4 regions of the Enterobacter cloacae complex sp. HYC080_NIDB genome follow, and region 3 is predicted to be linked to each of the others. Evidence: predicted binding sites of a transcription regulator. Region 3 holds the regulator's gene; each other region holds the start of a gene.
What was found. Region 3 encodes CRP, which controls carbon source genes, mostly activating them, when cyclic AMP is high. Its sites were predicted from a motif close to ATGTGANNNNNNTCACAT; they were not measured.

Region 1 (7,762 bases), 940 kb from region 3:
CCATATTGCGTTGCCAGACGTTGCAAAATAGCCACCACTTCACCCGCGCCGAGTGTATCCATGTAACGGAACGGGCCGCCAAGGAACGGCGGGAAACCAATACCAAATACGGCGCCGATGTCGCCATCCCGTGCGCTCTTGATCACCTGCTCACCAAAGCAGCGTGCCGCTTCATTGAGCATCATCATCACACAACGTTCAGCACACTGAACGGCGGAGAGTCTCCCCTGACCTGAGGTCGGGATAAGCCCATAAACAGAAGGGTCGACCTGTTTCTTGCTTTTACGCCCTTTCGCGCCGTAAAGATAGAAACCGCGTTCATTTTTTCTGCCTTTGCGATCGTCCTTCAAAATTGCAGAAACAATATTTGCAGGCGGCGCAAAACGATCGCCATAAGCGGCTTCCAGTACAGGTATAATTTTAGTGCCGGTGTCTATTCCCACCTCATCCAAAAGTTGGATAGGACCAACGGGGAAGCCAAACTTTACCAGTGCCTCATCGACGTGCTCAATCTTCTCCCCTTCCGTCAGCAGCCGCATCGCTTCGTTGATGTACGGCGCCAGAATACGGTTGACGTAGAAGCCGGCTTTGTCCGCAACCACGATGGGGGTTTTGCCCTGTTTTTTCGCCAGCTTCACCACGGTAGCGATGGTTTGCGGGCTGGTTGTGGCGTGAGGGATCACCTCCACCAGCGGCATTTTTTCTACCGGGCTGAAAAAGTGCAGACCTATCACCTGCTCAGGACGTGCGGCTTTCGCTGCGATATCGCCGATGGGTAATGACGACGTATTCGAGGCAAAAATGGTATGCGACGCACAATGCTGTTCAACGTCCGCCACCATCTGCTGCTTGAGCGCCAGATCTTCAAATACGGCTTCAATCACCAGATCGCGGTGCGCAAAACCGCTGTAGTCCGTCGTGCCGGAGATCATCGCCAGGGTTTTATCACGCTCGCTTGCCTTGATATGGCGGCGCTTGACCTTTTGATCAAGGTTCTGCCAGCTGTACTGCAGCGCGTGGTTGATTCCCTTAGGGTTAATGTCTTTGATGCGTACCGGCAGTTTCCCTTTACTTGCGGTAACGAAAGAAATGCCGCCGCCCATCAGCCCACCCCCGAGCACGCCAATTGCACGCAGCGGAGCAGGCTCAGCCTCACTGCCCGGATCTTTTTTCACCTCTGTGCTGGCGAAGAAGATGCTGCGCAGCGCCCGTGACTGCGGCGTCATCGCCAGCTCGCCAAAGGCTTTGGCTTCAGCGGCATAGCCGCTACTGCTTCCCTGTGACAACCCGGTTTCAATCACCTCCAGGATCCGTTTCGCCGCCGGGTAGTTGCCTTTGGTTTTTTGTTCGGTCTTTTTGCCCACCATGTTGAACAGGATCGTCCTTCCCAGAGGACCCGCCAGCACACGCTCTCGCACCGGAAGAGGACGTTTTGGCTGGCGACCTTTCAGCGCCAGTTCTACAGCAGCTTCCAGTAAAATCGCGTGGGGAACGACATCGTCAACCAGACCGGCTTTCAGCGCCTGACGGGCGCGCAGCTGCTTGCCGGTGAGAATCATTTCCAGCGCGGTGCTAACCCCTACCAGGCGCGGCAGACGCTGCGTGCCACCTGAACCAGGCAGGAGACCTAATTGCACTTCCGGCAGGCCCAGAACGGTTTTCGCATCGTCAGTACAAATGCGGCTGTGGCAGGCCAGCGCCAGCTCCAGTCCACCACCCAAACAAGCACCGTGGATCGCGGCAATCACCGGGATCGGCAGCGCGTTGATCTCGGCCATCACCTGCTGCCCCTGACGCGCAAGATCTTCCGCTTCCTGCGCACTTTGCGCCCGGGCGATCATGTTAATGTCGGCCCCGGCAATAAAGTTGTCCGGCTTGGCCGAGATAAACACCAGACCGCGAATGGCCTTGTTTTCGCGGATCTGCCTGAGCATCGCGCGAACCTGAATGCCAAACTCCGCCTTCAGGGTATTCATTTTTTCGTCAGGCACATCAATGGCGATCACGGCGACGTTATCGAGGCGAACCGTCAGGTTAAATGCAGATGTCATTTCCATTATTCAGCCTCCAGAACCATTGCAGCACCCAGGCCCCCCGCCGCACAGGCGGTCACCAGGCCAAACCCGCCACCGCGGCGACGTAGCTCGTGTAATGTCTGAGTAATCATCCTCGCCCCTGTCGCCGCAAACGGATGACCATAGGCAATCGAACCACCCAGCACGTTGAATTTGCTTTGATCCACTTCACCCGTGGCATGGGCGCGCCCCAGCACATCACGTGCAAAACGCTCGCTTGCCAGCAGCTGTACGTTTGCCAGGGTTTGTGCGGCGAAGGCTTCGTGCATATCAATCAGGGTTAAATCAGCCAGCGTCAGCCCTGCGCGATCCAGCGCCAGCGGCGTGGACCAGGCCGGACCTAACAACATGTCCTGCCAGACATCAATGGCGGTGAAGGCATAGCTGCGCAAATAGCCCAGAGGGGTGATGCCCAGCTCTTTCGCGCGGGATTCGCTCATCAGGATCACGGCGGCTGCCCCATCCGTCAACGGTGTACTGTTGGCCGCAGTCACGGTGCCATGTTTACGGTCGAACGCCGGACGCAGTTTGGCGTAATCCGCCAGCGTCGAGGTACCGCGGATATTGTTGTCTTCAACCAGTGGTTCCCGATAAGGAGGCGTATAGGCGGTCATCACCTCGTCGGTGAGCTTGCCCTCTGACCAGGCTTTCGCCGCCAGCTGATGTGAACGATGCGCCAGCGCGTCCTGCTGCTCACGGGTAATGCCGTAGGTTTTCGCCATCTGTTCCGCGGTATCGCCCATGCGCAGGCCGGTAGAATATTCAGCGACAGCAGGGGGTACAGGCATCAGGTCGTGCAGACGTAAACGCGAGAAGAGTTTGAGCTTCTGACCGGTCGTGCGGGCTTTGTTTGCATCCACCAGAATACGGGCCAGCTTTTTACTGACGCCAATAGGCAGTACCGAAGAGGAATCAGCGCCTCCGGCGATCCCGGCGCGAATGGTGCCCGCCATGAGGCTTTCCGCCACGTTAGCCACCGCCTGAAAACTGGTCGCGCAGGCGCGGCTGACGCTATAGGCATCCGTATGAACGCTCATCCAGGTGCCGAGGACAATTTCTCGCGCAATATTGGGAGCTTCAGGCATCTGAACCACCTGGCCGAAAACCAGCTGTTCAATGACCTCAGGCGGAATTTCGCTGCGAGCCAGCATCTCCCCCACCACCATTTTCCCCAGATCGACAGCCGGTATGCCATGAAACGCCGTTGCCTGACGCGCAAACGGCGTACGCAAACCACTGACAATGGCAATGCGATCGCCCTGACGGGTAATAAGCGGTAATGCCTGACTCATAACACTCCCCTGTAAAAAATTGACGCAAACGTTAAGTGGTCTGACCTGATAATAGTCTTAACCATTTTTTTACATTCAGCCAATTGGGGAAACGAAAAAGTGCGAGGTAAGACACAGAGAAGAAAAAGAAAATGCCCCGAGGTAAAAGCAAAACGGTAACCCGTAGGTTACCGTTTTTTAGTGTTTGCACCCTCTCCCGTGGGAGAGGGTCGGGGTGAGGGCACCAGCCCGCAGGAATTAACGCAGGCCCAGCTGGAAAATCAGCGTTTCTGCTTCGCAGGCAAACACGAAGTCAATATCCAGCTTCACGCCGCCGTCCACCTCGGTGAAGGTAGATTTGATTTCGCACGGATCGGATTCAACATCACGCGCACGCTTGCTCAGCGCGGACAGGGTTTCTTCCGCTTCAGCGCGGTTGGTGAACACACGGCTGTAAGACGCTGTGCAATCGGAGTTGTCCATGATGGTGCCAACATCCATACAGCAGCAAACCGGGGTTTCATCAGCACTGCATTTACTCATAGCTCAATTTCCTCTGTATTCGCGCAGCGCGCGAGATAAACACGATGCTGCTATTTTACGCCCCGGCGCAGGCTCTCTCCAGCCGTTAATGGCGCAAAATCGGATAAGTGACCAATATCACACTAAAAAATGATCTAAAACAAAAACCACCCTTTTGACTGAGTCGCGATGGTCACATTTTTGCCAACCAGATCTCGTTTCATGAAACATGTTTGAAAATATTAATAAACAAACTTGCAACATCCCAGCTGGTCAGACCTATACTCTGGCCACTGGTCTGATTTGTCTGTCAAACCTCAGACCCTACACTTCGCGCTCCTGTTACGGTATGTAACAATTATTGAATAAAAATAACTCAATGAGGTTATGGTCATGAGCCAGAAAACCCTGTTCAACAAGACTGCGCTGGCAGTCGCAGTGGCAATCGTCTCCACTTCCGCCTGGTCAGCGGGCTTTCAGTTAAACGAATTTTCTTCCTCTGGCCTTGGCCGCGCGTATTCTGGGGAAGGTGCAATTGCTGATGATGCAGGTAACGCCAGCCGTAACCCTGCACTGATCATGATGTTCGATCGCCCGACCTTCTCTGCGGGTGCGGTATATATCGATCCTGATGTCAACATTTCTGGCAAGTCGCCTTACACAGGTGCGAGCCTGAAAGCGGACAATATTGCCCCGACCGCATGGGTACCCAACCTGCACTTCGTTGCACCTATTAATGAGCAATTTGGCTGGGGGGCGTCCGTCACGTCCAACTACGGCCTTGCAACTGAATTCAATAACAACTATCCGGCAGGTGAATACGGCGGTAAAACCGATCTTACGACGCTGAACCTGAACCTGAGCGGTGCTTATCGTCTGAACGACAGCTGGAGCTTTGGTCTGGGCTTTGATGCCGTCTACGCTGATGCAAAAATTGAGCGTTACTCCGGCGAGCAGACTGCCAGCCTGCCGAAAAACAGCAATAAAATTGCCAGCCTGAAAGGTGATGAGTGGGGCTATGGCTGGAACGCCGGTATCCTGTATGAGCTGGACAAAAACAACCGTTGGGGCCTGACCTATCGTTCCGAAGTGAAAATTGACTTCGACGGCGATTACAAGAGCGGCATCCTGGCGCCAGTCAACAACCTGGTTCCAGGCGCGGGTACCACCATTCCATGGGGCACCTCAAACCAGACAGTTCCAGGTTCACTGTCGCTGCATTTACCAGAAATGTGGGAAGTCTCCGGTTACAACCGCGTGGCACCACAATGGGCTATTCACTATAGCCTGGCCTACACCAGCTGGAGCCAGTTCCAGGAGCTGAAAGCAACCGGCAACAATGGTCAAACGCTGTTCTATAAGGATGAAAGCTTCCACGACGCCTATCGTATTGCGTTGGGTACCACCTACTACTACGATAAAAACTGGACTTTCCGCTCCGGTATCGCATTTGACGACAGCCCGGTTCCGGCAGACAAACGTTCCATTTCCATTCCGGATCAGGACCGCTTCTGGTTAAGTGCTGGTGCGACATATGCGTTCAACGAGAATGCGTCCATCGATGCGGGCGTATCTTATATGCACGGTCAGAAAGTGACGTTCCAGGAAGGTCCGTACGAGTTTACCTCTGAAGGTAAAGCCTGGCTGTTCGGTACGAACTTTAACTACGCGTTCTAAGCGCACTGAAATCGAAAAAGGTGAGCATCGCTCACCTTTTTTATTTATTCCGAATCGATATCTTTGAGTTCGTTTTCGATAGCCTTCGCGTTTGGATTCTCCTCCGGCTTCAGCTTGCCACCGTTGGCAATAAAATCGTGATTCTGGAAGTATGCTTCACGCACCATAATGTAAGGATCGGAAGACTGGCGCAGCAGACCGTCTGAGTCGAGCAGTTGCGCGCGGGTTTCAATCCCTTCCACCGTCCATTTACCCACCGACAGCGGCCAGGTCAGCCACGACAGGACCGGATACAACGTATCGACCATATCGCCACCATCATCACGCACGGTGAAGCTGCCATAGAACGGCAGGTGGACATACGGACCATAACCTACGCCATAATGCCCCAGGGTGCTGCCGAAGCGGTGCGGTTGTTCACGCTGCAGTTTCGGGTTCGCCATGCCTGCGACGTCAATAAAGCCGCCCATCCCCAGAATGGAGTTCAGGAAGAAGCGGGTAAAGTGCACCATCCCCTGATACGGGTTACCCTGCAGGAAGTAGTTCACCATAACCGCGGGCTCTTCGAGGTTGCTGGTAAAATTGCTTAGCCCATTACGCGCAGGCTGTGGAACATAATCGCGCCATGCCACTGCCACCGGCCGAACCACATACGGATCCAGCACGTTGTAGTTGAAGCTATACATGGAGCGGTTAAATCCTTCGAGAGGATCGGAGCGTCCCGTTTGCTCCCCGGAGCTGGCGCAGCCCACAAGCATCGTCATGCCCAGCGCAAGCGCCGACAGCCGAAGTTTCATAAATATCTCCCTGTTCAGTATGGCTATCGTTGATTGCCATCCGTAACGAAGCATCTGGCGCTCCGTCTGTAAACGTGCAAGTGATTGTAACAGCACGTTTACCGATGTCTATGAGCACAAGTACGGGCAATAAACACCGTGGCTCTGATCTCAGCATAGCCTGGCTTTTGGAATTCGTTTCGCTGGCAATTTTATAATGCCTTTGAAAGAGATGTCTCACCTTTGTTGTCATTGCCGCCAATTTAAGAGCATCCCCACAGGCATCCTGATAAAAGCCGCTACGCTTAAAAGAAAGATCAACCTCCGGGAGCCGTTATGAAAGAAGTGGGTGAAGACAAAATTGCAGAGAGCAAAGAGGATATTGAAATTGAGAGCGAGGAGAAAGCGCGCGGCGAGAAGATAGAAGTTGATGAAGATCGCCTCCCCTCCCGCGCGATGGCAATTCACGAACATATACGCCAGGATGGCGAAAAGGAGATGGAGCGCGATGCCATGGCCCTCTTCTGGTCAGCCATCGCTGCGGGACTGTCAATGGGCGCGTCACTGCTCGCAAAAGGGATATTTCATGTTCAACTTGAGGGTGTACCCGGCGGTTTTTTACTGGAGAACCTCGGCTATACCTTCGGCTTTATTATTGTCATCATGGCCCGCCAGCAGCTGTTTACTGAAAACACGGTGACTGCCGTTCTGCCAGTGATGCAAAATCCTACCCTCGGCAATTTCGGTTTATTGTTGCGTTTGTGGGGCGTGGTCCTGCTGGGTAACATTATCGGCACGGGTATCGCCGCCTGGGCGTTTGAGTATATGCCGATCTTTGATGAACCTACCCGGGATGCGTTTGTGAAAATTGGCATGGACGTGATGAAAAACACGCCGGCCGAAATGTTCGCAAACGCCATCATCTCCGGCTGGATTATCGCCACGATGGTGTGGATGTTTCCTTCCGCAGGCAGCGCCAAAATTGTGGTGATCATACTGATGACCTGGCTGATTGCCCTGGCGGACACCACGCATATTGTGGTCGGTACCGTTGAAATACTTTATCTGGTCTTTAATGGTACGCTTCACTGGACTGATTTTTTCTGGCCGTTCGCCCTTCCGACTCTGGCCGGGAATATCTGCGGCGGAACGTTTATCTTCGCGCTGTTAAGCCATGCTCAAATCCGTAACGACATGTCTAACAAACGCAAAGCTGAGCTAAAGGCGCAGGAGAATGAGGGCAATTCGGCAAAAAAAACGGGCTGAATGGTGACTCTTTGAGCAGTCAGGCGGCGATGCGCTTAACGCAAAGTGTAAATAACGCTATACTCGTGCCGCCTCGTCCCCTTAGTTAAATGGATATAACGAGCCCCTCCTAAGGGCTAGTTGCAGGTTCGATTCCTGCAGGGGACACTTTGACCTTTCTCTCTTTTTTTCAGCC
Region 2 (7,762 bases), 110 kb from region 3:
TCCTCTTCTGCCAGCTTCATCCCTTCATGACAGTCCCCCAGTACGGTTGGCATCCAGAAATTGCCGCCAAGGGAATGAGGTTTACCGCCCGCCAGCACGGTTGCGCCACGCGCAACAGCGTCGTCAACATGTTCACGTACCTTGTCGACCGCCGCGCCTTCAATCAACGGCCCGACGACGACGCCGTCCTCAAGACCATTTCCCACCTTCAGCGCATTCACTGCATCAGCAAGTTTATTCACGAATTTGTCGTAGACGGTTTCCTGAATATAGAAGCGGTTCACGCTGACGCACACCTGCCCGGCATTGCGAAACTTATTGGCGATCGCGCCTTTCACAGCCGCGTCGATGTCTGCATCCTCAAAGACGATGTACGGAGCATTTCCCCCCAGCTCCATCGAGACTTTTTTCATGGTTTCTGCGGCGTTACGCACCAGCGTTTTGCCAACCGATGTCGAGCCGGTGAAGGAGATTTTTCGCACGTCCCGGCTGGCCATAATCGCGTCGCTGATTTCGTGCGTATTCCCGGCGACTGCGTTGAGTACCCCATCCGGTACGCCGGCCTGTTTTGCCAGCGTCAGCAGCGCAAAAGCGCTGAGCGGCGTGTTATTGGCCGGTTTGATTACCCCGGTGCATCCGGCTGCCAGCGCCGGGCCTAACTTGCGGGTGAGCATCGCCATCGGGAAGTTCCACGGCGTGATAGCCGCGACAACACCGATCGGTTCACGGGTCGCCAGAATGCGCGAGCCGGGTTTGATCGGAGGAATAATTTCACCGTTCGCACGCTTGGCCTCTTCGGCAAACCACTGGATAAAGCTGGCGGCGTACTCCACTTCACCTTCCGCTTCTTTCAGGGGCTTACCCTGTTCGGTGGTCATTAGCCGTCCGAGCCAGCTTTTATTCTCAATAATCAGTTCGTACCAGCGGTAAAGAATGGCCGAACGCTCTTTCGCGGTTTTGGCGCGCCATGCAGGGAAAGCCTGGGTGGCGGCAGCAATTGCTGCTTCGGTCTCTGCTTTGCCGGCTTTCGCGACGCGGGCGATGACTTCCCCGGTAGCCGGGTTAAGCACATCAAACGTCGTATCCAGCGGTTTCCAGAGGCCGTTAACCAGATAGCCGGTCTGAAAAAGGGTATTGTCCTGAAGCGCCTGGGTCGTCATGTGTCCTCCCTTTCTGAATGTAAGAACGTGCTGGAATAAGTATAGCCACAAAAAAACCGACGCTTTTGGCGTCGGTTTTTTTACTTCAGTCAGTTATCGGTGAGGGCATTTTGATAGCGACGCAGCATCAGCGCCAGCCGCCCTACCGGTTCGGTGACCTGAAGCGGTGCATCCCAGTGCTTAAGCTTTTCCTGATAGATATCGAGCTCTTCAAGCAGCTGCGTAAAGTAACGGCGACGTTTGTCATCACTGCTGGCGGAAAGCACATGGTCCGCGGTACGACGCAGCTGACGGTGCCAGGCGGAGAGATCGTCGTTGATCGGCACCGGTGCACTGCGCAGACGCTGGTGCGCGATAATCATGGTTAACGCCAGGCGGAACTTCGCGATGTCGCCCGGAAACTTATTCAGCAGTAAAAACAGCTGCTGATAGAGCGCCGGGAGGTGGTTCTCTTTACGACGCGCGGTATTGGTGGTCATCGACGACACGGCGGCAGAAACAAACTGATTCAATAACACACGCCCCGTCCGCGCCTGTGAGTTATCTCGCACCAGCAGAATGACCATCATCGCCAGGAAACAGCCCACCAGCTGGCCCAGCGCGCTGTCGAGGAACTGGCTGAAATGGAAAGTCATCGGGTTATCGAGCACGATGATGTTAATCGTACTCGCCAGCGCCCCCAGCGATCCCAGGCGACGCTTTTGCACTTCAATGCCGATAAAGAACGCCATCACCGCCAGGCTAATACAGAGCAGCAACATGCTTTGTTGCGTCGACGGGATGATGACCAGGAAATAGAGCGCCCCTATCGGCAGGGCGGCAATGGTACCGTAGAGGAAATCAACGGCAACCATACGCGGGTTAGGCAGACGCATCGCCAGTGCGGTCACAACGGCAATCATCACCATCGCGCCGCTGCCAGACGTCCAGCCTGTCCACAACCAGAACAGCGTACCGAGCATACAGGCAAGCGTGGTACGCCAGAAGTTGACCATCGCGTGGTGACGTTCGGCAGATTCGGCCTTGATGACCACTTCACCCTGGAGGACCTCTTCTTCCGCCGCGCTAATTTTGGTGTTGCCGATCACGCCACGTTTCAGCAGCAAATAGCGCGTCGCGGCCCCGACCCAGGTGTAGATGGTCACCGGCGTGTCGCGCTCCCCGGTCCAGGCGATCACCCGACGCATACGCTTAAGCTGTTTATGCACGTCCTGCACGGTTTCCACCGGCTCGGCAAACAGCTCACGGAACGTATCGGTGACCGCTTCCGGACGGGTGTTCTGGATGAGATACGTTTCACACGCCTGGGTAATCAGCGTCAGGGAGACAGTATTGAGGGCTTTCAGGCGGCGGTTCGCACGGGCCCAGCGCGAGGACTCCATGTTGAGGTTGCTACGCATCCCCTCCAGCGCCTGCGTCCGGCGAACCAGCCCGCTCCAGGCGTTATCCACCTCTTCACTGTCGCCATGCTTAATGCACAGCTGCATCAGCTGGTACTGGGCAACGATCAGCGCGTCAAGTTCACGGTCGACTTCCTGTTTGATGGAGCGTGGAGAGAAAAGCAGGTCAGCGACAATCGCACTCACAATACCGATCACAATCTCGCTGCAGCGCTCCACGGCAAACTGCGGCGCGAGCAAAGGTTCAGACTGAATGGTGATGATAATAATCAGCGCGGTATAACCCGCCAGCCCCCAGGCGTAGGAGTTTTCCACTTTCACCAGAGACGAAATCCAGGTGCAGAAACCCGCCCAGATACAGCACACCATCAGCATCAGCAATGGCGTGCGGATCATCAGAATAATAATGGTGAGTGCCGCGAAACAGCCGATAAACGTCCCGATGATACGCAGCATCCCACGATAGCGGATCGCGCCAGAATAGGGTTCCCCGCCCGCGGCAAAGGCAGGACCCGCCGCAACTATTGCAGCCGTCAGGACCGCCCAGCGAGGGGTTTCAAGCTGGAAGTGAAAGCCAACAAACAGCGCCAGCACAATGGCACAGGCCAGCTTCACGGCGAAGCGAATGTGCTGGCTGGCGATGGAAAAGATACCCATGGCGATTAACCAAACTCGCGCAGGCGATGGGCAATTTTACGGAAGAAGGAGTCCTGGCTGGCATCCCGATCTTTTTCACCGGTGATCACCACCGTCGCCGTGGTCCCCGCTGGCCACAGGTTGCCCTGCTGTTCATCAAGGTGAATACGTACCGGCACACGCTGCGCCAGACGCACCCATTCCAGGTTGGAATCCACCGTCGCCATTCCTTTAGTATCGTTAGAGCTGCTGGAGTTGGTCACCCCTGCAGCGACACTGTCGACGGTACCTTTGAAGACGCGGTTACTGCCCAGCGGCGTGATTTCCGCACGATAACCCGGACGCACGCCTTCCAGCTTGGTCTCTTCCATATAGGCGAGCACGTAGAAGGAGTTCTGTTTAACCAGCGCCACGGCAGTGGAGCCACGGGTAATAAACTCCCCGGCATAGACATTGAGGTTAGTGACCCAGCCGTCGGATGGCGCGCGGATCACGGTGCGCTCCAGATCGAGCTTAGCGAGATCGCGCGTGGCTTGCGCTTTCGCCAGCTGGTGCAGCACGGTTTGCAGCACGTTGTTAGACTGGTCTATCTCTTCACGGGACATGGCCTGAACGCCCAACTGGTTACGGCGGCCCGCCTCACGGCGTTTTTCCGATGCCAGCGCCTGGTAATAGGCGACATCTGCTTCCGCTTCTTCCAGCGCCTTCTGGTAACGAGGCTGGTCGATGGTGAACAGAACCTGATCTTTTTTCACCAGCTGGTTATCGTGAACATTCACCGCCGTGATTAGACCAGCCACATCGGGGGCGATGGCCACGACATCAGCGCTGAAGCGCGCATCACGCGTCCACGGTGATTCGGTGTAATAGACCCAGGCACGAAAAATAGCGATGAAGGCGAGGATAACCAGCGCCATCGTGATGGCAGTGCGGGAGATTTTTCTTGTTAGCGTTTTCACATCAACCTCAGACAAACATGCGCGATATCAGGTAAAACAGGCAGCAATACAGCGCGGTATTGAACAATGCAGGGTGCCAGACGAAATCGTAAATCCCGGTAGGGACCAGCACCTTGCGCACCAGCCAGAAGATCGCCAGTGATAAAAGTAGCTCGAAAAATATCGGTGGGAACGACAGACCGAACACCACGATAACGGGAAACAGACTCATGTTGACCTTGATAAGAGAGAGTGCAGGCTTCAGAATTTTTTAGCGCACGCCATCGCAGAAGAGCAAGAAACGTCGGGCGAGAATGGCGCAGCCGTTATGTAATTAATAATATATTAACGTAACTGTTATGCTGTTATCTATAATATGTGATCTAAATCACTTTTAAGCCAGAGTGAACAATGGAACGTTTAAAACGCATGTCGGTCTTCGCCAAAGTGGTTGAACTGGGTTCGTTTACCGCCGCGGCACGTCAGCTTCAGATGAGCGTCTCATCCATTAGCCAGACGGTCTCTAAACTGGAAGATGAGTTACAGGTCAAGCTGCTCAACCGCAGTACCCGCAGCATTGGGCTGACGGAGGCGGGTAAAATTTACTATCAGGGCTGCCGACGCATGATGCACGAAGTGCAGGACGTCCATGAACAGCTCTACGCCTTTAACAACACCCCGATCGGCACACTCCGTATAGGGTGTTCTTCAACTATGGCACAAAATGTACTCGCTGCCATGACCGCGGATATGCTGAAGGAGTACCCCGGGCTTACCGTCAATCTGGTGACAGGTATCCCGGCGCCGGATCTGATCGCCGATGGTCTGGACGTGGTGATCCGCGTGGGGGCGTTGCAGGATTCCAGCCTCTTCTCGCGTCGACTGGGCAGCATGCCGATGGTTGTCTGCGCCTCGAAAAGCTATCTTGCGCAGTACGGCGTTCCGGAGAAACCCGCGGATCTCACCAACCACTCCTGGCTGGAGTACAGCGTGCGACCCGACAATGAATTCGAGCTGATTGCCCCGGAGGGGATCTCCACCCGGCTGCTGCCGGAAGGGCGATTCGTCACTAACGATCCGATGACTATTTCGCGCTGGCTGGTGGCCGGTGCGGGGATCGCCTACGTCCCGTTGATGTGGGTGATCAATGAGATCAACAGCGGCGTGCTGGAGATCCTTTTCCCTCGCTATCAATCCGATCCGCGCCCGGTCTACGCCCTGTATACCGAAAAGGACAAGCTGCCGCTCAAAGTGCAGGTGTGTATCAACTATCTGACCGACTATTTTGTGGACGTGGCGGAGCTGTTTCAGGGGATGCGGGGAAGAAGGAAAGAATAGGCCTTTCCCCTCTCCCCGTTGGGGAGAGGGTTAGGGTGAGGCGGTGAAAAACTACGCTGTACCGCCCACCGTCAGATTATCCACTTTCAGGGTTGGCTGGCCGACGCCAACCGGCAGGCTCTGGCCCTCTTTACCGCAGACGCCCACGCCGTTGTCCAGCTTCAGATCGTTACCGACCATAGAGATCTGCTGCATGGCTTCGATACCGGAACCAATCAGGGTCGCACCTTTTACCGCTTTGGTCACTTTTCCCTTCTCAATCAGATACGCTTCTGAGGTAGAGAAGACAAATTTACCGGAGGTGATGTCCACCTGGCCGCCGCCAAAGTTTGGCGCAAAGATACCGTAATCTACAGACTCGATAATCTCCTGCGGCGTGGATTTGCCCGGCAACATGTAAGTATTGGTCATGCGCGGCATTGGCAGGTGCGCGTAAGATTCACGACGGCCATTACCCGTTGGCGCGACACCCATCAGGCGCGCGTTGAGTTTGTCCTGCATGTAACCTTTCAGCACGCCGTTTTCAATCAGCACATTGTACTGGCCTGGCGTACCTTCATCATCGATAGCCACCGAACCGCGACGGTCAGGCATGGTGCCATCATCCACCACGGTGCACAGCTCAGATGAGACGAGCTGTCCAATCTGACCGCTGAACACGGATGTCCCGCGACGGTTAAAGTCGCCTTCCAGACCGTGGCCCACCGCTTCGTGCAGCAGCACGCCCGGCCAGCCTGCGCCCAGCACCACCGGGAATGTCCCGGCGGGAGCCGCAACAGCATTAAGATTCACCAGCGCCATGCGCACGGCTTCTTTTGCCCACGCGTCAGCGCGCGCTTCGCCATCTACATCGCCCAGGAACCAGTCATAGCCGAAACGACCGCCGCCGCCGCTGGAGCCACGCTCGCGTTTACCGTTGTCATCAACCTGCACGCTGATGGAAAGACGCACCAGCGGACGCACATCGGCGGCCAGCGTACCGTCCGTTGCCGCCACCAGAATCAGTTCATAAACACCGCTCAGGCTGGCAGAGACTTCCTGCACGCGTTTATCTGCAGCACGCGCCACTTTGTCCACGCGGCGCAAAATATCCAGCTTCTCTTCGCGGCTCATGCTTTGCAGCGGATCGATACTGGTATAGAGCGCAGAGTGCGACACTTCACCGAGGGTTTTCACACGGCCATCGCCAGTATCACGCACAATGGTACGTGCAGCCTGCGCACTTTGCTCCAGTGCAGCCAGGCTAATCTGGTCGGCATAGGCAAAACCGGTTTTCTCACCGCTGACGGCGCGCACGCCGACGCCCTGGTCAATGTTATAAGAACCATCTTTGATGATGCTGTCTTCTAAAACCCAGGATTCGTGATAGCTCGACTGGAAATAGAGATCGCCGTAGTCGAGACGGCGTTCGGTCAGTTGACCAAGAATGGAGAACAGGTCCTGATGGCTCAGGCCGTTCGCTGCGAGCAAATGTTCACTTACCAGGTTCAGACTCATCGTATTGCTACTCGTTCGTTGCCGCCCGTGGCGGTATAAAAATCGTATTTATTGAGAGTGAGGCAATTACCTGCCCACGTCAAATCATTGCTGTGCATCTTTGCGCGGCTGGCGCAGTACCTCGTTAATCTGGGGTTTATCCACCGGACCGGTAATGCGATAGCGCAGAATCGAGACTTTGCTCCACAGCGGCCCCAGCACTTTACTGGCAGCAAATACCGCCGCACCCACTATCGGGTTCACCACAAACGCCGCCGCCACGCCCACGCTCGCGGAAATTTCCGGCGCCACCACGGCTTCCATATCCAGCTCACGGCGTACCAGATTGACTGAGCCTTTCATGGCGATATCCGCTTCCAGGCCGTCTACCAGCGTGTCATCCGTATGCATCACGCCGTCCTTTATCCACGCCGTGCTGCGGATGGAATCGTAGTAGAAACCTTCGCTGAAGGTGTCGCTGAAATCGAAGCGCAGCTTGCGCAGCAGCGCATCAAAACTCAGCAGGCGCAGGATCTGCCCGGCGCGCCCCGTGCTCACATCGGCGATTTCCCCCTTGCCAAAGCGGGTTTTTAAAATGCCGTTCAGTGACGCTTCGTCTGGCTTCCACGGCGCGTCTCGCCAGTGAAGATCGTAATTCACGTCAAATGACGATCCCCGTAGCGGCGTAGTGATGCCAAAGAAATTGGTTGCCGCATCCAGTTTGTTGCCTTTAATGTCGCCCTTCAGGGAGGTCCGCTGTTCGCCCGGGTTATTGACCCATTCCCCTGCGGCCGTCATGCGGCCAAAACCGGTA
Region 3 (7,762 bases):
GTGGCGGATAACGCCTTCCTCGACCACGGCCAGCGCGACTTCGGTTACGCGGTCTTCGGTAAAATTGTGAAAGGGATGGACGTGGCGGATAAGATTTCTCAGGTTCCTACTCATGACGTCGGCCCGTACCAGAATGTGCCGTCCAAACCGGTCGTGATCCTCTCCGCAAAAGTACTGCCGTAACCCTCTTTGACACGGGCGGCGCTCGCCCGTGTAATGCCCCCTCCCTGCGAAAGCGCGTTTTGCTGCTTATACTTGTGGCAAACGGACTATTCAGGGAGGCGTTAAGTGAAAAAACTCACCGACAAGCAAAAATCCCGTATTTGGGAGCAGCAGCGTAACGTCAATCTTCAGGCCAGTTGTCTCCTTGAAAAAGGTCATGGTCCTTCAGAACCCATATTGAGACGCTGGAGCTCGGGCCTTCCGCGCCCGGTTTACCCCATCTTTGCCTTATTCACCGCCATCTGTATCGCAAAGAGCTGAAGCGGGCGGGCGAATACCGTACCGACGATATTTTTAAAGGTGACATTCCTTTCTGCCACTTCGAGTACATCGAGAAGATGGGCAATGAATTGATGGCGGACCTGGAAAGCGAAAAGTATCTGGTGGGTCTTCAGAAAGAAACCTTTGTGAACAGAGTTAGTCACTACTACTGTGAAATCAATATGCTGCATCCTTTTATGAGCGGCAATGGTATTGCCCAACGGGTCTTCTTTGAGCAGTTGGCCATTCATGCCGGGTATATGCTGGACTGGCGGGGTATCGATCCCGAGCAGTGGGTGGCGGCGAACCGAAGCGGCGCCACGGGCGATTTGACTGCGCTGAACGCTGTCTTTGCCAAAGTAGTGAGCGAAGCGCGGGAATCTGAGTAGAATAGGGCGGCATTTTTTTCGGGAGCCGCCATGATTCTGCTGATTGATAACTACGATTCCTTCACCTGGAACCTTTACCAGTATTTTTGTGAGCTGGGAGCTGAGGTGGTTGTCCGCCGTAACGATGACGTGACTCTGACCGATATTGCGACGCTGGCTCCGCAGAAAATTGTGATTTCACCCGGCCCCTGCACGCCGTCGGAATCGGGCGTGTCTCTGGATGTTATCCGGCACTATGCTGGCAAGCTGCCCATTCTGGGCGTCTGCCTGGGCCATCAGGCCATTGCCCAGGTATTCGGCGCCACCATCGTGCGTGCCGCGAAAGTGATGCACGGAAAAACGTCGCCGGTCACGCATACCAGTACCGGGGTATTCACGGGGCTCAATAATCCCTTAACCGTGACGCGCTACCATTCGCTGATGATTGACCCGCCGACGCTGCCAGACTGCTTTGAGGTGACCGCCTGGAGCGATACGCAGGAGATCATGGGGATTCGCCACCGCGAGTGGGATCTTGAGGGCGTGCAATTCCATCCGGAAAGTATCCTTAGCGAGCAAGGGCATGACCTGCTGGCTAATTTCTTCCATCGCTGAATATCTGTTGCCTTGCTGTGATTTTTTATGCATATTTTGTGATTATATTTTCACAATCAATGTGACATAAAATGGATGGGCATGACATGGCAACTGAACAACCAGCAATTACCCGCGCAACATTCGATGAAGTGATTCTGCCGATTTATGCACCGACTGAGTTTATCCCGGTTAAGGGGAAAGGCAGCCGCGTCTGGGATCAGCAGGGAAAAGAGTATGTGGATTTCGCGGGCGGTATTGCGGTCACGGCGCTGGGTCATTGCCATCCTGCGCTGGTGGAGGCGCTGAAAACCCAGGGCGAAACCCTGTGGCACACCAGTAACGTATTCACCAACGAGCCGGCGCTGCGTCTGGGCCGCAAAATCATTGATGCCACGTTTGCCGAGCGTGTGCTGTTTATGAACTCCGGCACCGAAGCCAACGAAACCGCCTTTAAGCTGGCGCGTTATTACGCGACGACACGTCACAGCCCGTACAAAACCAAAATCATCGCCTTCCACAACGCCTTCCACGGGCGCTCGTTCTTTACCGTCTCCGTCGGCGGCCAGCCGAAGTATTCCGACGGCTTTGGCCCAAAACCGGCCGACATCATCCATGTGCCGTTTAACGATCTGCATGCGGTGAAAGCGGTGATGGACGACCACACCTGTGCGGTAGTCGTGGAGCCAATTCAGGGCGAAGGCGGCGTGACGGCGGCCACCCCGGAATTCCTGCAAGGGCTGCGCGCGCTGTGTGATGAGCATCAGGCGCTGCTGGTGTTTGATGAAGTGCAGTGCGGAATGGGACGTACCGGCGATCTGTTCGCTTATATGCACTACGGCGTGACGCCGGATATTTTGACCAGTGCCAAAGCGCTCGGCGGTGGTTTCCCGGTGAGTGCGGTGCTGACGACTCAGGAGATCGCCTCTGCGTTTCATGTCGGTTCGCACGGCTCAACCTATGGCGGTAACCCGCTGGCGAGCGCCGTGGCGGGTGCGGCATTTGATACCATCAATACCCCGGAAGTGCTGAACGGCGTGAATGCGAAGCGTGAGCTGTTCGTAAAACATCTGCAAAAGATCAATGACCAGTATGATGTGTTCAGCGAAATCCGTGGCATGGGTCTGCTGATGGGTGCCGAGCTCACGCCACAGTACAAAGGCCGCGCCCGCGATTTTCTGCATGCTGCCGCCCACGAAGGGGTAATGGTGCTGAATGCGGGGCCAGACGTGATGCGTTTCGCACCTTCGCTGGTGGTGGAAGAGAAAGACATTGAAGACGGGTTAACCCGCTTTGCCGTAGCGGTCGCGAAGATCGTTAAAGGCTAATACTCGGTTCGTTTTAACCGGCGCGTTAACCAAATGCCATGATGAGGACGCTGACGCCATGCCACCGACGAAATGGTGTGCATGGTGTTCAGGTGGCCCAGCACGCGCTGCAAATGCTGCTCCAGGGTGCTCATCGGCCCGTGGGTCAGCGTTTCCGGCGCTTCCAGAATGTTCGAATCCCCCGACTCACCCGGCGCGTCATACTCCAGACGCTGCTGACACCTCTGCAGGGCGATTTCACACGACTGCAAATAACGCTGCGCCAGATCCGGCGTCAGCATCGTGTGCTCGCGCGCCAGGGTGGTCATGGCGTTAATATGCTCGACGATAAACTGGCTATGCGTGACCCAGAGCTTCATGTCCGCCAGATAGTGCGCGTTAAAGCCTGGCTCCTGCATCGCCTGGTTGAGCGAGTTAAACAGGGCGTTGTGCGCCTGATTAACTTTCATCCGCTGATACGCCAGCGGGGAGGGCTGCGGGTCGTCGCTCAGGATCAGACGAATGGCCTGCTGGTCAGCCTCCAGCGCGTCGTGGGCGTTCTGGCGCAGCAATCCGCTTTGCCACTGCGGCCACAGCCAGACCATGCCACCAAAGGCGATCAGGCAGCCAATCAGCGTATCGATCAGGCGGGCAACGATAAACTGTTCCCCGTTTAGCGTAAGCAGCTGAAGGGTATATACCGCCGTCACCGTAAAGCCCACCATCGCCCAGCCGTAGTTTTTGCGGATAATCAGGTAACTCACCAGCGTAATCACCAGCATCCCTGCCAGGGTATACCCCTCGGGAACGTGGAAGTGTAGCGTTACGCCCGCAATAATCAGCCCCGCCATCGTGCCGCCTGCCCGATGCAGAATACGTACCCGCGTGGCGCCGTAGCCGTTCTGGGTGACAAACAGCACGGTCATTAAGATCCAGTACGGTTTCGGCAGATGCAGCGCCATGCCCATCAGACTGGCGATACTGAGCATAACGCTAATCCGCGCGGCATTGCGCAGGGCAGAAGACTTAAGAGAGAGATAGCTTCTGAGTGCTGGCAGGAGCGGCAGACGTTTTTGCTTATCCGCCATCAGGTCGCGGGGATACAGCGGGCGCTGGGTGCGCAGCACGCGGGCAATGCGGCTGAAGTGCCAGGCGGCAAACTGGCCGACCGGGTTATCCGGATGCTGACGAGCAATTTTCTCCAGCGCGCCGAGCTGTTTATCCATGTTAAAGCGCGTGGGGTAGCGGTGATAGAGAATGTCGTCCGCCAGCACCCGCAGGCGCGTGGAGACGGTCTGCGCATTCCAGCGGATCACCGCCTCGGCGTGGCTGCGCTCGACCAGCTTTTGCACCTCTTGTGGGTGATGAAGGCTCACGGAGATATGCTCCTGCAGATCCAGCCCCACCTGGAAAGTACGCAGCAGGCGTTTATATTCGTGATTCTTGTTGGCGGCGAGCATATGCAACTGCTGATAGCATTGGCTTATCAGATCCACCACCTTTTGCTGGCGCGTCAGCAGCGGCGGTAAGGATTTTTCCGGGTCGGTATGCTGGGTCAGCAAGGTGTATTTGGCTTCGCAGTAATCTGCAAGCTGCACATACAACAGGCTCAGAGATTCACGCAGCGGCTGTTCCCGCCACAGCCAGAACCAGAACCAGTTAAACAGCCCGTACCACAGCGTGCCGAGGGCGTAGATCAGCAGCGGCTCCCACACCGGCATATTCCCGGCGAGGCTCAGGGTGAAGATGGCGGCAATCAGTGAAGCGGGAAGCAGGCGGGCGTGCAGGGAACTGATTTCTGCTGTAACACCGAGGCTCATCGCCAGTACGGTCAGGATCAGCGGCAGCGGAATATCGCGCGCCAGTAAAAGCTGCACGGCGAGGCTACAGCCAGCAAACAGCGAACCGCCAACGATCAGGCGTTTGAAAAAGCGTTTATGCGGCGTGTCCAGACCTGCGATGTTGCAGCAGGCGGGAACGAGAGAAAACAGCAGACCCTGCTGGAGATGTCCCAGAATCAGGCCCACGGCCACAGGAAGGCACAACACCAGCGTTTGTCGCAGTGCGTAATTAACTTCCGGGTGATAGATCAGCCTGCGCCACATGGGGAATAGAGACAAAAACGGCGTGACACCTTGCGATGGCACGCCGTTTGAGCGGAATTAACGCGTTCCGTAGACCACGATGGTTTTACCGTGGGCAGAGATCAGGTTCTGATCTTCCAGCATTTTCAGGATACGACCCACCGTTTCGCGGGAGCAACCGACGATCTGACCAATTTCCTGACGGGTAATTTTAATTTGCATGCCGTCCGGGTGGGTCATGGCGTCTGGCTGTTTCGCCAGGTTCAGCAGGGTCTGCGCGATACGACCGGTGACGTCCAGGAAGGCGAGGTTACCCACTTTCTCGGATGTGACCTGCAGACGACGCGCCATCTGGGAAGAAAGACGCATCAGGATGTCAGGGTTTACCTGAATCAACTGACGGAATTTCTTGTAAGAAATTTCAGCCACTTCACATGCTGTCTTTGCACGAACCCAGGCGCTACGTTCCTGGCCTTCTTCAAACAGGCCCAGTTCACCGATAAAATCGCCCTGGTTCAGATAAGAAAGGATCATCTCTTTCCCTTCCTCATCTTTGATCAGCACTGCCACCGAGCCTTTGACGATGTAATACAACGTTTCCGCTTTTTCACCCTGGTGAATCAGCGTGCTCTTCGATGGGTACTTATGAATGTGGCAATGAGACAAGAACCATTCGAGAGTCGGGTCTGTTTGCGGTTTGCCAAGCACCATGCGCTGTTATCCTCTGTTATAAGCTGTCACCAGAGTCATCAGATGCATCCGGACTCTGGGGTTGCAATCGAATTCTTACCCATACCCTGGGAAGTCGGCTGTCGTAACGTTTCGCAGCCAGTAAAGTTTGATGTCCTCTGCATACATGTGTAACGTCAATGTATTACTGTAGCATCCTGAGTGTTTTAGCATAGCTTTCGCCGCGTGTCTCCTGGTGTCTCGCTTCAGCATGATGCAGGTCGCCTTCCGTTGCGAGAAATGTAACGCACGCGTAATCTGTCACCGAAAATGCAACGTTGGAGTTAAAGAATATGCAAGCGCGCGTGAAATGGGTTGAAGGTTTAACGTTCCTGGGCGAATCCGCGTCAGGGCACCAGATTTTGATGGACGGTAACTCCGGCGATAAAGCCCCCAGCCCAATGGAAATGGTGCTGATGGCGGCGGGTGGATGCAGCGCGATTGACGTGGTGTCGATTCTGCAAAAAGGTCGTCATGACGTGACGGATTGCGAGGTTAAACTCACCTCAGAACGTCGCGAAGAGGCGCCACGCCTGTTCACCCACATTAATCTGCACTTTGTGGTCACCGGTAAAGCGCTTAAAGACGCGGCGGTTTCGCGTGCGGTGGATCTGTCTGCGGAAAAATACTGCTCTGTGGCGTTAATGCTGGAGAAAGCGGTAAAAATCACGCATTCGTATGAAGTGATCGAGGCTTAATCTTTTGGCGGGTGGCGCTTCGCTGACCCGCCCTACAAAAGCATGAACGTAGGCCCGGTAAGCGCAGCGCCACCGGGCAGAACAACTCACGCAATCTGCTTCCCTTCCATCAACCGCTCCACCAGCGGCGTCATGATGAGCTCCATCGCCAGCCCCATTTTTCCGCCTGGTACCACTAACGTATTCATGTGCGAAATAAACGAGCCCTGCAGCATCGCCAGCAGCCAGGGATAATCAATGCCTTCGAGATTGCGGAAGTGGATCACCACAAAGCTCTCGTCCAGCGACGGGATGGTTTTCGCCGCGAACGGGTTAGAGGTGTCCACCGTCGGCACGCGCTGGAAGTTAATGTGCGTGCGGGAGAACTGTGGCGTGAGGTAGTTGATGTAGTCTTCCATGGAGCGCACCACCGAATCCATCACCGCTTCGCGCGAATGGCCGCGCTCGCTCATGTCGCGCGTCAGCTTCTGGATCCACTCCAGGTTCACGATAGGCACCACGCCAACCAGCAGATCCACATGACGCGCCACGTCATGCTGTGGGGTGACTACGCCGCCGTGTAATCCCTCATAAAACAGCACATCGGTGGGTTCCGGCAGCGGCTGCCAGGGGGTAAAGGTGCCCGGCACCTGATTCCACGGCACAGCTTCATCATAGGTATGCAGATACTTACGCGATTGCCCTTTGCCGCTCTGACCGTACTCCAGGAAGGTTTGCTCAAGGAGGCCAAAGTCATTGGCTTCGGGACCGAAATAGCTGATGTGTTTACCCAGATCGCGCGCCTTACGGATCGCCATGTCCATTTCAGGTCGCGTATAGCGGTGAAAACTGTCGCCTTCGACCTCCGCCGCCCGGAGATTCAGTTGGGCGAAAATCTTACGAAACGCGAGGCTGGTGGTGGTCGTTCCCGCACCACTCGACCCCGTAACGGCAATAATGGGATGTCTGGCAGACATAGCAACTCCCTGACTGAAAAGGTTGGAAGGTCAGCCGTGAAACGCGTTGCGGGGCATGATATTGACCGTCTCATGCAGTTCTGACCACACCAGCACCACGTCGCCGCTTTTCAGCTGGCGTTTTACATCGTTGACCTTCTGCTCGAGTGAGCGTTCATGTTCACCATAATCGGTGCCTTCACGTAATACAAAGCTTTCAATCAGATTATCGAGCGTTTCGGGAGACAGATCCTGCCAGGGGATGATCATTTTGCACCGTCCAGATAAGGAGTAAGCCAGTCAGGAATACGCGCCTCCAGCCACATTTTCGGGCGGCGCAGCGTCCCGCCAATAAATCCAACGTGGCCGCCATGTTCAGTCAACTGATAGTGAACATTGTCGGGAAGGAATTCCTGCGCGGGAATAGAGTGATGATCCATAAACGGGTCATCTTTGGCGTGAATAATCAGCGTCGGCTGGGTGATTTTGCTGAGCAACGGCATGGCGCTGCACTGACGGTAATAGTCGATCGCATCGGCGAAGCCGTGAATTTTTGCGGTGATC
Region 4 (7,762 bases), 750 kb from region 3:
TCGGGCAAATCCGCGATTTGTCGCGCGTCAGAACGGGTTTACTGCATCTGCTGCTTCAACACACGTCAGCCTCCCTCACGCTTAATGAAAATTGCGATCCCACTGTCCGGTCTGATATGGAAAACCATTTTCTGAAGAGTGTCCCGGACAACGCCCCCTATGAGCACGATTATGAGGGCGCAGATGACATGCCTTCGCATATCAAATCTTCTCTGCTCGGGGTATCGCTGATGCTGCCGGTACACAACGGGCGGCTACTGCTGGGAACGTGGCAAGGGATCTGGCTTGGAGAACATCGCATTCACGGTGGTTCGCGTAAAATTATCGCAACGCTACAAGGGGAATAATGATGACAATTTCGGAGCTACTTCAGTACTGCATGAGTAAACCTGGCGCGGAGCAGAGCGTGCATAGCGACTGGAAAGCCACGCAGATAAAAGTGGGAGATGTGCTGTTTGCGATGGTGAAAGAGGTCGAAGGCCGCCCGGCCGCGTCGCTGAAAACCAGCCCGGAGCTGGCGGATTTGCTACGTCAGCAGCATGATGATGTGAGGCCGAGCAAACACCTGAATAAGGCGCACTGGAGCACGGTTTATCTGGATGGCTCCCTGCCCGGCTCGCAAATTTACTATCTGGTGGATGCGTCTTATCAACAGGCAGTAGAGCTGCTGCCGGAAGCGACCCGACAACAACTCTCCGTCTGACATTACAGCAACGGTTTAAGGAAGCGCGCGGTGTGCGAGGCTTCGCACTCTGCAACGGTCTCCGGCGTACCGGAGACGAGGATTTCACCGCCGCCGCTGCCGCCTTCCGGGCCGAGATCGACAATCCAGTCCGCGGTTTTAATCACGTCCAGATTATGTTCGATGACCACAATCGTGTTGCCCTGATCGCGCAGCTGATGCAGCACGTCGAGCAACTGCTGGATATCCGCAAAGTGCAGACCGGTAGTCGGCTCATCCAGAATATACAGCGTCTGACCGGTGCCGCGTTTGGAGAGCTCACGCGCCAGCTTCACGCGCTGGGCTTCACCGCCCGACAGCGTAGTGGCGGACTGCCCCAGACGAATGTAGGTCAGACCGACGTCCATCAGGGTCTGCAGCTTACGCGCCAGCGCAGGGACGGCGTCAAAGAACTCGCGCGCCTCTTCGATGGTCATGTCCAGCACTTCGTGGATGGTCTTGCCTTTGTACTTAATTTCCAGCGTTTCGCGGTTATAGCGTTTACCTTTGCACTGGTCGCACGGGACGTAGATGTCCGGCAGGAAGTGCATCTCAACTTTGATGACGCCATCGCCCTGGCACGCTTCACAGCGGCCGCCGCGCACGTTAAAGCTGAACCGTCCCGGCGTGTACCCGCGTGAACGCGCTTCCGGTACGCCGGCGAACAGTTCACGTACGGGCGTGAAGACGCCGGTATAAGTCGCCGGGTTCGAGCGAGGGGTTCGGCCAATCGGGCTCTGGTCAATGTCGATAACCTTATCGAAATGTTCCAGCCCCTGAATGTCTCGGTACGGCGCGGGCTCGGCCAGCGTCGCACCGTTCAGCGCCGTCTGCGCAATCGGGAACAGGGTATCGTTAATCAGCGTCGATTTACCGGAACCGGACACGCCAGTGATGCAGGTAAACAGGCCAACCGGTAGCGTCAGCGTCACATCTTTCAGGTTGTTGCCGCGCGCGCCGGTCAGCTTCAGCACTTTTTCCGGATCTGCCGCTACGCGCTGTTTTGGCACCTCAATCTTACGCTTGCCGCTCATGTACTGGCCGGTCAGCGACTCGGGTACCGCCATAATATCTTTCAGCGTCCCTTCCGCGACCACCTGACCGCCGTGTACGCCCGCGCCAGGACCAATGTCGATCACGTGATCCGCAGCGCGAATCGCGTCTTCGTCGTGCTCCACCACAATCACCGTGTTACCGAGGTTGCGCAGGTGGACCAACGTGCCGAGCAGACGTTCGTTGTCGCGCTGGTGCAGGCCGATTGACGGCTCATCCAGCACGTACATCACGCCCACCAGGCCTGCGCCAATCTGGCTGGCCAGGCGGATACGCTGGGCCTCACCGCCGGACAGCGTTTCTGCCGAGCGGGAAAGCGTCAGGTAGTTCAGACCCACGTTCACCAGGAACTTGAGACGATCGCCAATCTCCTTCAGCACTTTTTCAGCGATTTTCGCGCGCTGACCGGAGAGCTTCAGGTTGTTGAAGAAGTCCATCGCGTGGCCGATGCTCATGTCTGAGATGGTCGGCAGCGCCGTGTTTTCGACAAAGACATGACGCGCTTCGCGACGCAGACGCGTGCCTTCACAGGTGGCACAGGAGCGGTTGCTGATGAACTTCGCCAGCTCCTCGCGTACCGCGCTGGATTCGGTCTCTTTGTAGCGGCGCTCCATATTGTGCAGCACCCCTTCGAACGGGTGGCGACGCACGGAGGTATCACCGCGATCGTTCATGTATTTGAACTCGATGTTCTCTTTACCGGAACCGAACAGGATCACTTTGTGCACGTTCGGGCTCAGGCTGGCCCATGGCGCTTCCACGTCGAACTTATAGTGCTCCGCCAGCGATTTCAGCATCTGGAAGTAGTAAAAGTTACGCTTATCCCAGCCGCGAATGGCGCCGCCTGCCAGCGACAGCTCAGGGTTCTGGATCACGCGGTCCGGGTCGAAATACTGCTGTACGCCCAGGCCGTCGCAGGTTGGGCATGCGCCTGCCGGGTTGTTGAACGAGAACAGACGCGGTTCCAGCTCGCGCATGCTGTAGCCGCAAATCGGGCAGGCAAAGTTGGCGGAGAAGAGCAGCTCTTCCGCTTTTGGGTCGTCCATATCGGAAACAACGGCGGTACCACCGGAGAGTTCCAGCGCCGTTTCGAACGATTCCGCAAGACGCGTCGCGAGGTCTTCACGCACCTTAAAGCGATCGATCACCACCTCAATGGTGTGCTTTTTCTGCAGCTCCAGTTTTGGTGGATCCGACAGGTCGCACACTTCGCCGTCAATACGGGCGCGGATATAGCCCTGGCTTGCCAGGTTCTCCAGCGTTTTGGTGTGTTCGCCTTTACGCTCTTTAATAATTGGCGCCAGCAGCATCAGGCGTTTGCCTTCCGGCTGCGACAGCACGTTATCCACCATCTGGCTCACGGTCTGCGCCGCCAGCGGGACGTCGTGGTCCGGGCAGCGCGGTTCACCCACGCGCGCATACAGCAGACGCAGGTAGTCGTGAATTTCAGTAATGGTACCGACCGTTGAACGCGGGTTATGCGAAGTCGACTTCTGCTCGATGGAGATCGCAGGCGATAACCCTTCAATATGATCGACATCCGGTTTTTCCATCAGCGACAGGAACTGACGCGCGTACGCGGAGAGAGATTCAACGTAACGACGCTGTCCTTCGGCATACAAGGTGTCGAAAGCCAGTGAGGATTTGCCAGACCCCGAAAGCCCGGTCACGACGATGAGTTTGTCGCGAGGGATTATGAGGTTGATATTTTTGAGATTGTGGGTGCGGGCGCCCCGAACTTCGATCTTATCCATTCACCTTTCCCGGTTGAAACACGGATTGCCTGGTTTGTTTGAAGGACAAACGGCTGTCAGAAACGGCTAATTATGACACAATTTAACCTGTTTGAATATACAGTATTGGAATGCATTTTATGATTCGCTGTGTAACAATGTTCAGTTCGCGCGCGAACTCTGGAAGATACTACGCAACTATCAAAGTGGCGTCTGGAAATGGTACACTCGCGCGTTTACACTATTAAGAAACGTATTCAGGAGACACGAACATGGCCAGCAGAGGCGTAAACAAGGTGATTCTCGTCGGTAATCTGGGCCAGGACCCGGAAGTACGCTACATGCCGAGTGGTGGCGCAGTTGCCAACATTACGCTGGCTACTTCCGAATCCTGGCGTGATAAAGCGACCGGTGAGATGAAAGAGCAGACTGAATGGCACCGCGTGGTGCTGTTTGGCAAACTGGCAGAAGTTGCCGGTGAGTATCTGCGTAAAGGTTCTCAGGTCTATATCGAAGGCCAGCTGCGCACCCGTAAATGGACCGATCAGTCCGGCGCTGAGAAGTACACCACCGAAGTTGTGGTAAACGTTGGCGGTACCATGCAGATGCTGGGCGGCCGTCAGGGCGGTGGCGCGCCAGCAGGTGGCGGTCAGCAGCAGCAGGGCGGTTGGGGTCAGCCTCAGCAGCCACAGGGCGGCAACCAGTTCAGCGGCGGCGCACAGTCTCGTCCGCAGCAGCAGTCTGCTCCGGCACCGTCTAACGAGCCACCAATGGACTTCGACGACGACATCCCGTTCTGATCAACGGATGCTCAAACAAAAAACCCAGACATCGTCTGGGTTTTTTGTTTATACAGGAATCAGGTAATCACCATTGGCCAGTCTGGTGGCTGGTGGCTCATTGCCTCTACCATCACGACTTTAATATTTTCCCAGACAGCGGCAATATCCAGCAGGGTGATGCCCAACAGGCCCGTTGCGAACCAGCAAGCCGCGCCAAGTCCCAGCAGAGTGCTGATGACCGCAAGACCCGCGTAGTCAGATTTACGAAACTGAATGTTCAGCGTGCTGGCTAAAAACATCAGTACCGCGCTCAACAAAGGCCAGCGCAGGAGAACCATGCTGGTAGTAATGGTTGCCATAGAACCCATCCTCTACAAAACAGACGAACTGAATGAAACGGTGTTTCTCGTTACAGAATATGTGTGAACTATATCACATTTGTTGATTTATTCGCCAGCGTCTGAGCGTTCAAAATGGGGATTTTATTACGCAAAAAAGGCGATGGTGCCGGGTACCTGGGTCCCGATACCTGGCTGAGCGGACACACGATGGGCCAGCCACGAGGTTTTTATAAGTGGCACGTTATTTTTTGCTCATCCTGAAAATAATGTGGTAATAGCCGGGCATTTATAAAACATCGATTCTCTGTTGTGTTATCTTCAAACCCCACATGTGCGCTGGATAATTATTTCCCTTAATTGAAACGGAACGAATACTTACAGTTTAGCTTACGGGAAAATATTATCGTCATAACGAAATTTAAGATTTTTAATACTAAAAGTCAGTTGCTAACTTCGCATGATTCATGCAACGTAATCACCTGTTTAACAAAGCATCCGGCCTTCATTACTACAGGCGTACAACATGCAGGGATATAGGGCGGGAAATGAATCGTAGCGCGCGGCGCAAAATGCTCAGGGTAGTAGGGATCATCATGGTAGTTATGCTGCCGGTGATGCTTGCCCTATGGTTTGCCCAGCTAAGAGCCGTGTCGGAAACAAGCGCTCAGCTCCGTACATTTGCTGAACTGGCTTTAGACAAAACAGAACTGGTTATTCAACAAGTTGATCTGGCCCGGGACGAGGCCGAAAAATATCAGGGTAAACTTTGTACACCGGAACATCGCCAATATATGTTGAACGTTGTGCGTGGCCGCCTGTTTGTCGCTGATTTAATTTATGCAGAAGGTCAGAATTTTCTTTGTTCAACCGTTTTTACGCCGGACCAACCTTACGCGATCCCGATTGCCAATTACACCCGTAAACCTGACATCGCTATCTATTATTTTCGCGACACGCCATTTTATACTGGCTATAAAATGACATATATGCAGCGTGGAAATTATGTCGTGGTGGTCAATCCGCTTTCTTACAGCGAAGTGATGTCTACCGATCATTCTCTCTCCTGGGGAGTGTACGACACGGTAACCAATGCATTCTTTTCCGTTAGCCAGAAAGCTAATCCTTCTTTATTAAATTCGATGATTCAGGATAAGGAATCGGTATTTCAAAAAGATAACCGTTTCTATACCGTCGTGAAATCACCAAAACGGCCGATTGCCGCTATCGTGTCGACGTCAAATAAGCGTTTTTACGAAACGCTCTACCATCAGGCGACGTTGACGCTGCCGCTGGGGATGATCTGCAGCATTATTATTTTGCTGGTATGGTCGCGGACGCACCGCGAGCTTAATTCGCCAGGGCGGTTGCTGCATCGGGCGTTGCACAAACGACAGCTTTGCCTGCACTACCAGCCGATTATTGATATCAAGAACAACCAGTGCGTGGGGGCAGAGGCGTTGTTGCGCTGGCCGGGTTTCAACGGACAGGTGATGAGTCCGGCTGAGTTTATTCCGCTGGCTGAAAAAGAGGGAATGAGCGAGCGGATTACGGATTATGTCGTTGAGGAGGTATTCAGCGATCTGGGTCATTTCCTGGCTGAGCATCCGCATCTCTATATTTCAATTAACCTGTCGGCCACGGATTTCCACTCCTCACGGCTGATCGCCATGATTTCTGACAAGGCGCGCCACTATGCCGTCCGTGCTCAGCAAATCAAAATCGAAGTGACGGAACGTGGGTTCATTGATGTGCCAAAAACCACACCGGTGATTCAGGCTTTCCGGCAGGCGGGTTATGAAGTGGCGATCGATGATTTCGGGACCGGTTACTCGAACCTGCACAATCTCTATTCGCTGAACGTCGACATTCTGAAAATCGATAAATCGTTTATCGATACTCTAACGACCAACAGCACCAGCCATCTGATCGCCGAGCATATTATCGAGATGGCGCAAAGCCTGCGGCTTAAAACCATTGCGGAAGGGGTCGAAACGGCAGAGCAGGTGAGTTGGTTGCTGAAGCGCGGCGTCCAGTTCTGTCAGGGATGGCACTTCGCGAAAGCGATGCCGCCCCAGGAATTTATGACCTGGCAGCAGCAACCTTTGCACTAAGGGTGATTAATTCAACTGGTGGCGATAGTCGCTCGGCGTACGGTCAAACTCGCGGCGAAACACGCGGGAAAAGGTTTGTTGCGACACATAGCCAAGATCCATCGCGATATCAAAAATCGGTCGCTGCGTTGAGCGTAACGCCTGCGCCGCCAGCAGTAATCTGCGCTGACGAATGTACTCACCCAGGGTTTGATGCATAACCGTGCGGAACATTCTCTGTAAATACCATTTCGAATAGCCCGACTTTTTAGCGACCACATCGATGTTCAACGGTTGATCGATATGATCATCAATCCATTCAATAAGTGTCTGAATAATCTGCTGATGCGACATAAGGTTGCCCCTCTGTAGATACAACTTTCTTGGTTGATTCGTCGTTTTCTCTGCGGGGGAGTATAATTCCTCAAGTTAACTTGAGGTAAAGAGGTTTTATGGAAAAGAGATTGCCGCGTATTAAAGCGCTTTTAACCCCCGGCGAAGTGGCAAAGCGAAGCGGTGTTGCGGTATCGGCGCTCCACTTCTATGAAAGCAAAGGGTTAATTAAAAGCATCCGTAACGGCGGAAACCAGCGCCGCTATACCCGTGACGTTCTCCGTTATGTGGCGATTATCAAAATTGCGCAACGAATCGGCATTCCCCTGGCGACGATAGGTGAGGCGTTTGGGGTGTTGCCGGAGGGCCACACGCTGAGCCCGAAAGAGTGGAAAGAGCTCTCCTCCCAGTGGCGTGAAGAGCTGGACAGACGTATTCATACGCTGGTTGCGCTGCGCGATGAACTGGACGGTTGTATCGGCTGCGGCTGTCTGTCCCGCAGCGACTGCCCGTTGCGGAACCCTGGCGACAGGCTGGGCGAGCAGGGGACAGGGGCGCGGCTGCTGGAGGAGGAGTAAGTCTCTGCGGCCTGCGCGTCGGGTGGCGGCTGCGCCTTACCCGACCTACAAAAACCACATTCTCGAACGTAGGCCGGGTAAGGCGCAGCCGCCACCCGGCATACACACGCACCCTATAAAGAACTAAAGCG

Region 1: the regulator CRP is predicted to act here: its motif matches at 3,995-4,012, upstream of O1723_RS06425 (YfcZ/YiiS family protein).
Region 2: the regulator CRP is predicted to act here: its motif matches at 4,511-4,528, upstream of aaeR (HTH-type transcriptional activator AaeR).
Region 4: the regulator CRP is predicted to act here: its motif matches at 4,710-4,727, upstream of O1723_RS20040 (YjcB family protein).

The regions. Positions count from the first base shown of each region.
Region 1 covers NZ_CP114212.1:1,343,357-1,351,118, reverse strand. The annotation lists gene fadJ (fatty acid oxidation complex subunit alpha FadJ) at 1-2,057, opposite strand, end outside; gene fadI (acetyl-CoA C-acyltransferase FadI) at 2,057-3,367, opposite strand; gene O1723_RS06425 (YfcZ/YiiS family protein) at 3,605-3,889, opposite strand; gene fadL (long-chain fatty acid transporter FadL) at 4,262-5,545, shown strand; gene mlaA (phospholipid-binding lipoprotein MlaA) at 5,590-6,342, opposite strand; gene O1723_RS06410 (formate/nitrite transporter family protein) at 6,658-7,587, shown strand; tRNA gene O1723_RS06405 (tRNA-Arg) at 7,663-7,734, shown strand.
Region 2 covers NZ_CP114212.1:516,598-524,359, reverse strand. The annotation lists gene O1723_RS02485 (NAD-dependent succinate-semialdehyde dehydrogenase) at 1-1,160, opposite strand, end outside; gene aaeB (p-hydroxybenzoic acid efflux pump subunit AaeB) at 1,250-3,217, opposite strand; gene aaeA (p-hydroxybenzoic acid efflux pump subunit AaeA) at 3,223-4,155, opposite strand; gene aaeX (p-hydroxybenzoic acid efflux pump operon protein AaeX) at 4,163-4,366, opposite strand; gene aaeR (HTH-type transcriptional activator AaeR) at 4,546-5,472, shown strand; gene tldD (metalloprotease TldD) at 5,524-6,969, opposite strand; gene yhdP (AsmA2 domain-containing protein YhdP) at 7,054-7,762, opposite strand, start outside.
Region 3 covers NZ_CP114212.1:404,149-411,910, forward strand. The annotation lists gene ppiA (peptidylprolyl isomerase A) at 1-183, shown strand, start outside; partial or broken gene O1723_RS01795 (YhfG family protein) at 289-372, shown strand; partial or broken gene O1723_RS01800 (putative adenosine monophosphate-protein transferase Fic) at 405-872, shown strand; gene pabA (aminodeoxychorismate synthase component 2) at 903-1,466, shown strand; gene argD (bifunctional acetylornithine/succinyldiaminopimelate transaminase) at 1,553-2,773, shown strand; gene O1723_RS01815 (YccS/YhfK family putative transporter) at 2,770-4,857, opposite strand; gene crp (cAMP-activated global transcriptional regulator CRP) at 4,915-5,547, opposite strand; gene O1723_RS01825 (OsmC family protein) at 5,859-6,263, shown strand; gene O1723_RS01830 (phosphoribulokinase) at 6,350-7,219, opposite strand; gene O1723_RS01835 (YheU family protein) at 7,250-7,468, opposite strand; gene O1723_RS01840 (hydrolase) at 7,465-7,762, opposite strand, start outside.
Region 4 covers NZ_CP114212.1:4,215,815-4,223,576, reverse strand. The annotation lists gene O1723_RS20060 (secondary thiamine-phosphate synthase enzyme YjbQ) at 1-347, shown strand, start outside; gene O1723_RS20055 (MmcQ/YjbR family DNA-binding protein) at 350-703, shown strand; gene uvrA (excinuclease ABC subunit UvrA) at 706-3,528, opposite strand; gene ssb1 (single-stranded DNA-binding protein SSB1) at 3,780-4,307, shown strand; gene O1723_RS20040 (YjcB family protein) at 4,367-4,648, opposite strand; gene O1723_RS20035 (EAL domain-containing protein) at 5,176-6,741, shown strand; gene soxS (superoxide response transcriptional regulator SoxS) at 6,748-7,074, opposite strand; gene soxR (redox-sensitive transcriptional activator SoxR) at 7,173-7,631, shown strand.